DNA from 2 places in the Mediterraneibacter sp. ICN-202921 genome. Region 2 is predicted to be linked to the other one. Evidence: predicted binding sites of a transcription regulator. Region 2 holds the regulator's gene; the other holds the start of a gene.
What was found. Region 2 encodes HrcA, which represses chaperone genes, less so after heat shock. Its sites were predicted from a motif close to TGTTAGCACTCNNNNNNNNNGAGTGCTAACA; they were not measured.

Region 1 (5,605 bases), on a different contig from region 2:
CTGTGCTGTGATACAGGCGATCCCTATACCCGAAGCCTCGATCGTGAGGATCTTATTGATCGTCTTCCCCTCAAAACGGCGCTTGAATTCTTCTCCCATCTGTTCCAGCAGCTCAATATCCATCTGATGGTTCAGGAAACTATCTACCTTTAGTACATTTCCTTCTTTGACTACTCCGTCTTTTACGATTCGTTCTTCTAAAAAATTCATCCTTTATTCCCCTCCTGATCCGTCTCAAATATTTTAAATACCCACTTTAAAATATACGCATTTAACCATGCTACTATAGAAACTCCGATCCCCATCCAGATCGGAACCGATACAAGAAGCGTTCTGACTGTAAGCAAAGACAGCAGTACCGGCCCTGCTGTGATCACCATCATCAAGATCGTATATGGCAGTTTGGCAATGGACAGGATAACGGCGTTCTTAAACGTCGCTTTTATGCTGTTTTCATACCGTGCTGTCAATGGAAATGCATAGAGGAAAACAGCAAACAGCCAGAAACTAAAAAATCCAAATATGACCTGGAACACTAGTCTCATCGTACCTTCCAACATCTTCGCCACATTTAGATCCACCGAAAGAATCGTGCCAAGGACCAGAAACAAGAGCCACATGATCGTGCTTTGTTTAAAGTTCTCTTTAAACGCCTTGAAAAAGCTCCTTGCTATGTACCCTTCTTCATTTCTTACGATCTTGTGCATTACAGAATACAATGCCGCCGTGGAAGCGCCGATCGTCACGATCGGGACAGAACAGACCAGCCATAGGACATTCAGGATCACAAAATCACAGATACGGGAAAGCGCTCTTGTAACCACATTATCCATCATATTAAATTTCATAACTACGTATCACCTTTCTTTGTTCCATACGCGTATAGTATAGCATATCTTTATATATGAATAAAGAGTCTGCTTTTCGCAGACTCACAGGATATTTTATTTCCGGGTATGAAAAAAGCGGGTGATGGGAATCGAACCCACGTATCCAGCTTGGAAGGCTGGTGTTCTACCATTGAACTACACCCGCGTCATCTCTGACACAAGTGGTATATTATCATATATCAGATCAAATTGCAAGTATTTTTTTCAAAAACCGAGCAAAAGGTAAAACCGAGCAAAATCAAATCGCAAAAACCATGCAAAACCAAGTGCGGTTTATTCTGTCAAAATGATATTCGGATAAATCTTTTCCATCCTGTCATCCGGAAAATGCTCGTCAAAGAAATCACTGACCGCCGTCTCTGCACTTTCTGCTGTCTGCCGCTCTGTATACCGATCCAGCGCCAGAGCAGATATGACGATGTTCACAGACATAAATGCGATCATACAGATACTTAACACTTTTCCCATCTTCATCGGAAGTTTTTCTATCCACTGTGACAGCTTCGGATAGATGCCTTTCATCCATACAACTGCCGCTATCCCCCAGAAAAAGCAATACAAAAGATTGATCCTTCCGCCCAGATTAAAGGGAATCTTGCTATAATCCCAGAATACCGTTCCAAATACCAGCTCTGTAAACACGCTGCATATGTATTCATACGCCCCTCCCAGGAAGGTGCCGAAAACAAAAATATACCGATCGCTTTTATCTCTGTATCTGTACAGTATCCACGTCAGAAGCGCACACGCGATCCCCCACACCAGACTGAATGGTCCATACACGACGCTGCTTCTGCTCATCAGCCGCCCTGTCGTAATGAGACAAAAGATCGTTTCCACAATGTCCCCCAGAAATGCTCCGATAAAAAACAGCGAAATCAGTTTATAAAATCCACACCCTTCCGCAAATACAGCCGGAACATGTTTTTCCCGGCAGGCAGCATCCTCCTGGCTTATATTGGGAAATGCTTTTACCATACGTTTCTGAAGCTGCCGGGTCATCGCGTTTTCTATCACTTTGGAAGTCTTTTTTAATTCACTTGTGATCTGCTCAATCTTTCCATTCTTTTTCTTAAGACCCAAAATCGCCAGTCCAGAACCTATATAATCGATCAGAAGAAGGCCCGACAGTATCCACAGCAGAATTTCTCCTATCCAACGAGGCAGCCATAATATTCCTTCACAAAGCAACGGGTCGGCAAAGCAGATCATCACAACAGAGCAAACTCCCCACAGTACGGAATTTTTCAGGCAGATATACCCATCCAGCTGAAAACGCTTATTCGAATAATCCCACCATTTGTGCTGGAACATTTTTTCCATTACTCTGCCGGTCAGATACTCAATAAACGTCGTAATGATCATGCCGCCCAAGAATAAAAAGACAAGCCGGTGTGCAAGTTCCGGAAGAAATACCGCTACTGCCACCGCTCCGGCGCCATAGATCGGACAAAGCGGTCCGCTTACAAACCCCCGGTTGACAAACGTGTGTCTTTTATAAGCGGCAGCCGCTACTTCCGCCGCCCATCCTATAAAAGAATAGATATAATAAAACCAGATCAGCTCATAAATCGTATACTGCATATTTCATTTCCTTTCCTACTGATGAAGGTATCATATCACACTTATGTCGAAAAAGAAATTTTTTGTCGAAAAAAACATCCCGGCTCTCTCAAATTTTATTGAGAACCGGGGTGTTCTATGTGATAAGGACTTTACTTTATGAGTACCTCTAGTTATCATCCTTCGATCGCAATATGCTTTTTCGTCTCTACAGCCTTTTCATCCTTCTTTGGAATGGAAAGTCTTAAAATACCATTTTCATATTTCGCCTTTATATCCTCCTGGGTAAGGGCTGTCCCTACGTAAAAGCTTCTCTGCATGGCCCCTGCATAACGCTCTTTACGGATATATTTGCCTTTCTGGTCTTCTTCCTCTTTATCCAAACCTTTGGAAGCAGATATGGTCAGATATCCATCCTCCAGCTGAGCGCTGATCTCTTCTTTCTTGAAGCCAGGAAGATCAATATCGATTTCATATCCTTGATCATGTTCCCGGATATCTGTTTTCATCATATTTTTTGCGTTTTTTCCATACAGCGGATTTCTCTTTCCCCAGAAATCACTCTCAAACGGGAAGCTCATCCAATCATCATCAAATAAATTTTCTCCAAAAATACTCGGCATCATCATACGTCATTTCTCCTTTCATTTTCTATCTTTCATGATTTTCTATGAACCGCTTACGCGGCTGCCATCAGCACCCTTGAAGTCCTTCGCAAGTGTTGTAAGCGTGGAATCTAAAGAATCGGAAATACGATATGTTGTATCTTTTTTCCTTTCCTTTTGTTCTACTTATTATATAGCACATGTATGTTAGCACTGTCAAGAGGTGAGTGCTAATTTTTTCATGTTTTTTTGCACCCCCCTTAAAATCAATGATATGGTTATACACTTCCATTGTTACATCTATATGGGCTGGTGATCTACATTAACTGTTTTTGCCTTGATGTTTATATCTTTCCATGCAACTCTTGTAGTATCAGTCAGCTCACGAGTTGCCATGAGAACCATTCCTTTCTAAAAAGCTTCTTCCCTTGTTCACACAGCGTGCTTTGTCCTTTCTTATTATGGACTATAAAGTTTCAAAATATCACAATATGACAGCAGACATCTTGTTATAGAAATATCCGAGAACTAGTAAAAGGAGGCAAAAACGCCTCCTTCTATCAGAAACCTGTCAATTTAAAAAGCATAAGTTCATTGGCGGATCCGTCTTCCCTTTCCTGCGTAGCCATAATCAAGACCGCCCCATCATCTAAAAGCTGCATATCTTCCAACCATGGATAATCGGTACCGAAAATATCTTCTGTCCTGACAACACCCACATGTACGCCTTCCTTATCCCAAAACTGTATGCTTCTCATGTTTCCGTCTATAGCTACAAAACCATTCTCGGTTTCTGCCATGCCTGTGATACTACCCAGCTTATCCGGATCACTGATATCTGCTCCGCCTAATTCCATAAGCTGGTTTCCCTCATAGTCATAAACAATAATTTTTGTATTGTCTTCTTCGGCGGCAATTTTTCCTGCTACTAAGATATGCTGATTCGAAATCTCCACATCGTCCAACATGGAAAATGGACCTTCTCTTGCGGTATCGTCATTTAGTCCTGTCAAGATCCATGGCGCTGCTGTCAGATTTCCCTCTTTATTCGTAATCTTCTGCGTATCACTGTTTACCCAAAAACTAATTCCCCATTCACCGGACGGATGCATGGTCAGGTCACCTGTTATCGTTGTCTGTAATGCTTTTTGACCGTCTTTTACTCCGATCACCTCAAAAATCCCCTGCGAAAGATAGAGCATTCCATTAGGATCGGCAGATATATATTCATATTCATCATCCAGTTCCATAGAAGAAACAAATTTCATCCCCTCTTCTGAATATTCATATGTATCCAGTTTGTTTTCTGCTAAATGGAATATTTGATCTCCCTGCTTGTAAAATTTGTGTTCCATAATCTGCATAGTTCCCTGCGCTTCTTCAAATGGAATATATTCCGGCACAATCGTGTATGCGCCCACCATTTGCTGTGTCAATGTCGGCTGGAATATTTCCCCTTCCCACGGCCAAGGTGCATCCGTTTTTCCTTCATCTTTCAATTCCAGCCAAATACCTTCTAATAATTCTTTCACTTCTTCATCTTCTGTACCGCCATTGACTGTAACCATATACGAGACTCCTGACGGCTCATGACGGTATTGATAACAATTGCTTCCCGAATCTTCCTTTTCGAGCGTCGTGTATTCTGCATTGCCGATAAGCAAGGTTTCCAGTTTTCCATCGGCATAGTCTTTTAATTCAACTCCATATGCCTCCAGTCCCTTCCGAAAACTATACGCCTCCTCACTCTCTGCTGATACTGTCACTTCATATGTCGAATCCTCTCTTGTTTCTCCGTCGAAAAATGTTACACCGGCATATTGTTCTTCCTTCTGCATATTTTCTTTATCATATTTCCAGGATTCCGGATAATAGACTTTAAATAATCCTAAATCTATATGTTGCCGATCCTTAAATTTATCCTCCGCAGATTGTTCTGTGAATTGTTTCTTTTCTGCTGTTTCCATTTTCTGTTCACAGGCTGTCAACAACAACATGCACATGGTCACAGATACAAAACACCATTTTCTCTTCCTCATAAAAATCTGTTCTCCTCTCAGATTTTAGATTTATTCATACTCTAGTTTTCTTCTGCATCATTTTTTATACAATGAAAAGTATAATAATCCTCCTCATCACTATACTCTGCCTCCAACGTCCCATCCTCATTCATGGTCACATATATAGCCGGGGTTTCTGTCTCGATCGTACAATATCCTAAAGCTGCAGACCATGGAAATGTACCTATTTCCTGTCCTTTATACACTACTTCAACATTTCTGTCATTTTTAAAATTCAATCGTAATGCATCATGAATATCCTCTACCCCTTCCATCGTGGTCTGTGGTCCGTCTCCCAGAAGTTCTTCTACACTTTCTGACATCCATTCGCCTAATACCGCACTTTCTTCATCCGTCAGATACAAGTCCGGATCCATAGCTTCAGTTCCCTCTTTGGCAAAAATAATCTTTACCCCCATTCCCAGCATGTCATCAAAAGAAATTGTATCTTCTCTGATCACTCCAATCATGTCTTCTCCTTCAATTG
Region 2 (5,605 bases):
AGCCGGAACAGTGATCACTGCTTCTGTAACTTTCTCACCTAAGTATCCTTCTGCATCTGCTTTGAGCTTCTGCAGGATCATAGCCGAAATTTCCTGTGGTGAATATTTCTTTCCGTCGATATCTTCCTTATGGTCTGAGCCCATCTCTCTTTTGATCGATGAGATCGTCCTGCTTGCATTCGTTACTGCCTGACGCTTTGCCGGCTCACCGACTAAACGTTCTCCTGTCTTTGTAAATGCTACGACAGACGGTGTCGTTCTCGCGCCTTCTGTATTCGCGATGACTGTGGGCTGCCCGCCTTCCATAACAGCCACACAGCTGTTTGTTGTACCTAAGTCAATTCCTATTATTTTTCCCATACTAAGATTCCTCCTTCATTGATCTTCTGATCTATTTCTTTATTCTGTTTATGGAATATTAATTTGCTACTTTTACCATACTGTGCCTTACCACGCTGTCTCTGTATGTGTACCCTTTCTGGAACTCTTCTGTGATGATATTCTCTCCCAGTTCCTCATCCTCTACATGCATCACTGCATTATGAAAATCCGGATCAAATTCCTTGCCGACTGCTTCTATCGGTCTTACTTCAAGGGCTTCCAGTGTTGTCATCAATTGTTTATAAATCTTCTCCATTCCTTCTTCAAAAGGATTGCCCTTTTCCTCTTCCTTCACCGCTGCGAGCCCTCTCTCGAAATTATCGACAACTGGAAGGATCTTTTCAATCACATCTTTTGCTCCGATTTCATACATCTGTGATTTTTCTTTATCTGTACGCTTTCGGAAATTATCAAATTCCGCCATCTGCCGCGTCAGCCGATCTGTAAGTTCTTCTATTTTCTCATCCTTTTTGTCTTTCTTCGGCTTTTTAGAAAACAACTTCTTCTTTTCTGGCTTTTCACTTTCAGTATCTTCTACGTCTTGCTCTGTGCCTTCCTCGGTCTGTTCTTCTTTTGTCTCTTCTGCTTCAGCTGCTTTTGTCTCTTCTGCATTTACGCTGTCTTCATCTTTTTTCTGCTTTTCACTTGCCTTTGCTTTTGCCTCTTCAACAGCTTCTTTTACCATATCTTCTTTGCTCATCTTTTCATCCACTGATTTTTCACCTTCCTATTCTTTCGACTCTTTACTGTAAATCGCATCCAACTCATTTTGCAAAGTTTTCAGCGTTTTCATGACATGTTCATAATCCATACGTTTAGGACCGATGATACCGATCGTTCCTTTCATGCCTTCTCCCAGTTCGTATGTTGCTGTCACTACACTGCAGTCCTTCATCGTCTTAACAGGCGTCTCGTCTCCGATATACACCTGGATCCCATGATTGTCCTCACTGGCAAGCGTCTCCGTCACCAGATCAGCTAGCTGCTGCTTTTCCTCAAATGCACTGATGATCTCCTGGGCGCTCTGCTTATCGCTCAATTCCGGATATTTGAAAATATTCGTCGCGCCGCTCGTATAAATCTCCATATCATCTTCTACATGGATGATCTCCGCCACTGCGTCCAGCACATTTCCGATCACCTGGCTGTGGATACCTGCCTGCTCTTTTAACCGCGCGATCAGCCCCAGTGTAATCTGATCGATCGACATCCCGTTCAATGTTGTATTCAGCAGCATATTCAGCTTCAGAAGGTTTTCATTACTTAAGCTTTCGCCAACTTCAATGATCTTATTCTTGATTACATTTCCTCCCATTACAATAACAGCCACGATCTGTTCTTCATCCACCTGGGACAACTGGATAAACTTCAGTGTATTGCGGTTGTTCATAGGAGACGATACCATGGTCGCATAATTGGTATTTGCGGCAAGCACCTTTGCCGCCTGCTGCAAGACCTGCTCCACCTTCCCCGTCTTCTCAAGCATTGTATTTTTCAGTTCTGTAATCTCCTGCTCTTTTTCCTCCATCAGCATATCGACATATAACCGATATCCCTTGTCAGAGGGAATCCGCCCCGCAGATGTATGCGGCTGGAAAATATAACCCAAGTCTTCCAGATCCGCCATCTCGTTCCGGATCGTCGCAGAACTTAAATTCAGTTCTGTATATTTGGAAAGGGTCCTTGAACCAACAGGTTCTCCTGTCTCAAGATAGTTCTGGATGATTGCTTTTAGTATCGTCAGTTTTCTTTCATTTAAACCTGTGTCCGTCACCATCTTTTTCTCCCTTCCTAAAGCTTATTAGCACTCTTTAGTTTTGAGTGCTAACACCTTACGTATATTAAGATAGCACTAGGATTTGTGTTTGTCAACACTGTTTATACATTTTTTAGGATTAGGAAGTCAAATCTTAGAAAGTCAAAATATATGCTTTCCTATCCTACCTGTCAAAAAGAAACTTCTCGAATACATAGTTGCTGATATCAATGCCGAAATCTGTCAGAGTAAGAAAACCCTCCTGTTCTTTTAAAAGCCCCTCTTCTTTTAGCTTTTGGATCTGTTCCCCATATACGCTGTATGCTTCCCTTCCAAACCGATCAAAAAATTCCGCGTAAGAGATCCCTTTCATTTTGCGGAGTCCCAGAAACATAAATTCTTCCATCTGATCCTCTATGCTTAAGATCTCCGTGCCGACTCTCGCAGAAGCAGTCGGCTGTCCAGTCTCAAAGATCTGAAGATACTCGCCTAAACTGCTTGTATTGGAAAAACGTCGTTCCCCTATCAAAGACGCGGCGCCAAGTCCCAGGCCTAGGTATTCTTTTCGTTCCCAATATCCCAGATTATGCCGGCATGCATATCCCTTCTTTGCATAATTCGAGATTTCGTACCGTTCGTAACCGTATGCTTTTAAAATACTCTCTGTCTTTTTGTACATCTCCCTGTCTGCATCCTCTCCCGGAAGCGCCGGCAGATCTTTCTTCCCCTGTGGTCGTTCTTCGTTTACATACCAGGTATAAAAGGGCGTGCCTTCCTCCAATATCAGACTATATGCGGAGACATGCTCCGGCTTTGCTTCTGCCGTTCTTTTCAAAGTCCGTTCCCAGCTCTCAAGATCTTGTCCCGGGATCGCAGAGATCAGATCTACATTGATATTTTCAAAACCACAGCTCCGCGCCATATGAAATGTATCTGTAAATGCCTCAAATGTGTGTATCCTGCCCAGAAATTTTAATTCCCGATCGTCCGCCGACTGCAGTCCAATACTCAGACGATTGATCCCGGACGCTTTCCACCGTCTTAATTTTTCCTCCGATACAGTGCCGGGGTTCACTTCTATCGTAATCTCAGGTTTCTCTGCAAATGTAAACGTCTGATATAGAGCGCGGAAAATGCGCTCCGTTTCTTCTCCTGCTAAAATGGACGGAGTTCCTCCGCCCATAAAAACTGTTGTCACTATATATTGCCGCGCAAATGTGCGCTGCCTTTCTATCTCGCAGATCAATGCATCCACATATCGCCGTATCGTCTCTTCATCCGCAGCCGCAGACAAAAAATCACAATACGCACATTTCCTGACGCAAAATGGGATATGCAGATACAATTCTAATTCTTTTCTCATATCAATCATCATCCAGTTTTAAAACACTCATGAACGCCTTCTGTGGAATTTCTACATTTCCTATCTGGCGCATTCTCTTCTTTCCTTCCTTTTGCTTCTCCAGCAGTTTCTTCTTACGGGAAATATCACCGCCGTAGCATTTGGCCAGAACGTCTTTGCGCATCGCGCGGACAGTTTCTCTGGCAATGATCTTACTGCCGACCGCCGCCTGGATAGGAATTTCAAAAAGCTGACGGGGGATTTCTTCTTTTAATTTTTCACACATTTTTCTTCCCCGTTCATATGCGCTTCCGCTAAAGACGATGAAGGACAGTGCATCTACTTCTTCTTTGTTGATAAGAATATCCAGCTTCACCAGTTCAGAACGTTCATATCCCAACATCTCGTAATCAAAAGAAGCATAGCCTCTGGAACGAGATTTCAAGGCATCAAAGAAATCGTAGATGATCTCATTTAGCGGAAGATGATAATGAAGAACCGCCCGTTTTTCTTCAATATACTCCATTCCCTGGTATACCCCCCGGCGTTCCTGGCATAGATCCATGATCGCACCGATAAATTCAGATGTCACCATAATCTCTGCCTTTACCATTGGTTCTTCCATATAATCAATCTCCGCCGGATCCGGCAGATTCGTCGGATTCGTCAGATCGATCACTTCCCCATTTGTCTTATGCACCTTATAGATAACACTTGGCGCCGTTGTCACCAGATCCAAATTATATTCTCTTTCTAAACGTTCCTGAATAATCTCCAAATGCAGAAGTCCCAGGAAGCCGCAGCGGAATCCAAAACCGAGCGCAACAGACGTCTCTGCTTCAAACTGCAGGGCAGCGTCATTTAACTGTAGTTTTTCCAAGGCATCTCTAAGGTCCGGATACTTTGCGCCGTCCGCTGGATATAAACCACAATACACCATCGGATTGACCTTCTTATATCCCGGAAGCGGCTCGGCACATGGTTCCTGCGCATTGGTCACCGTGTCACCTACTCTTGTATCTTTTACATTCTTAAGACTCGCCGTTATATATCCTACCATACCGGCGCTCAGTTCCTGGCATGGTATAAACTGTCCTGCACCAAAGTATCCGACTTCCACCACATCCGCCACAGCGCCTGTAGCCATCATTTTGATCGGAGTTCCCTTTTTTACTGTTCCTTCTTTGATCCTGCAGAACACGATCACCCCCTTATACGCGTCATATACGGAGTCAAAGATCAGTGCCTTTAGAGGCGCCGCCGCATCTCCGCCCGGCGCAGGAATCTTCGTGATGATCTGTTCCAATACGTCTTCCACATGCAGCCCCGTCTTAGCCGATATAAGCGGTGCCTCATCCGCCTCGATACCGATCACATCTTCAATTTCTTCTTTGACCCGATCCGGATCCGCGCTTGGCAGATCGATCTTATTGATGACCGGCATGACATCCAAGTCATGATCCAGGGCAAGATACACATTCGCCAGCGTCTGCGCTTCCACCCCCTGTGCCGCGTCCACGACCAGAATGGCACCGTCGCACGCCGCAAGACTTCTGGATACCTCGTAATTAAAATCTACATGCCCAGGAGTGTCTATCAGATTAAAAATATATTCTTCCCCATCCTTTGCCTTGTAGACAGTCCTGACCGCCTGCGCCTTGATCGTGATACCTCTCTCCCTCTCCAGATCCATATTGTCCAGCACCTGGGACTGCATCTCCCGGCTTGTCAAAAGCCCTGTTTTCTCAATGATACGATCTGCCAATGTCGACTTTCCATGATCGATATGTGCGATGATACAAAAATTTCGTATTTTACTCTGTTCTATCTCGGACACTTCTCTTCCTCCTGTTATATCCTGTATTTTTCTCTATTTTTTACAGTTTTTCTGATTACCCGCGGAATATTTCACTAAAAACAATTCCACTGCCAGATGATCTGTCAAAAGCCCCGTTTTTACTCTCTGTTCAATGTCGGCGGCATCTTCCATGATCAGGCGCAGTTCCCGGCTCTTAAAATATTTCTCCTGCTCCATATATTTTCCCGCCGCGAACGGATGGAGGCCTGCTTTTGCCGCGATTTCCTTTCTGCCATATCCCTTTCCGATCAGCTCTTTTACATGAAAT

Region 1: the regulator HrcA is predicted to act here: its motif matches at 3,264-3,294, upstream of WKT01_RS06230 (Hsp20/alpha crystallin family protein).

Annotation. Positions count from the first base shown of each region.
Region 1 is NZ_JBBKBE010000005.1:96,046-101,650, reverse strand. Features, by position in the region: gene WKT01_RS06250 (xanthine phosphoribosyltransferase) at 1-210, opposite strand, end outside; gene WKT01_RS06245 (YesL family protein) at 207-848, opposite strand; tRNA gene WKT01_RS06240 (tRNA-Gly) at 965-1,035, opposite strand; gene WKT01_RS06235 (putative ABC transporter permease) at 1,164-2,474, opposite strand; gene WKT01_RS06230 (Hsp20/alpha crystallin family protein) at 2,630-3,082, opposite strand; gene WKT01_RS06225 (hypothetical protein) at 3,619-5,097, opposite strand; gene WKT01_RS06220 (hypothetical protein) at 5,139-5,605, opposite strand, start outside.
Region 2 is NZ_JBBKBE010000016.1:51,471-57,075, reverse strand. Features, by position in the region: gene dnaK (molecular chaperone DnaK) at 1-360, opposite strand, end outside; gene grpE (nucleotide exchange factor GrpE) at 419-1,081, opposite strand; gene hrcA (heat-inducible transcriptional repressor HrcA) at 1,109-2,158, opposite strand; gene hemW (radical SAM family heme chaperone HemW) at 2,322-3,500, opposite strand; gene lepA (translation elongation factor 4) at 3,502-5,316, opposite strand; gene holA (DNA polymerase III subunit delta) at 5,350-5,605, opposite strand, start outside.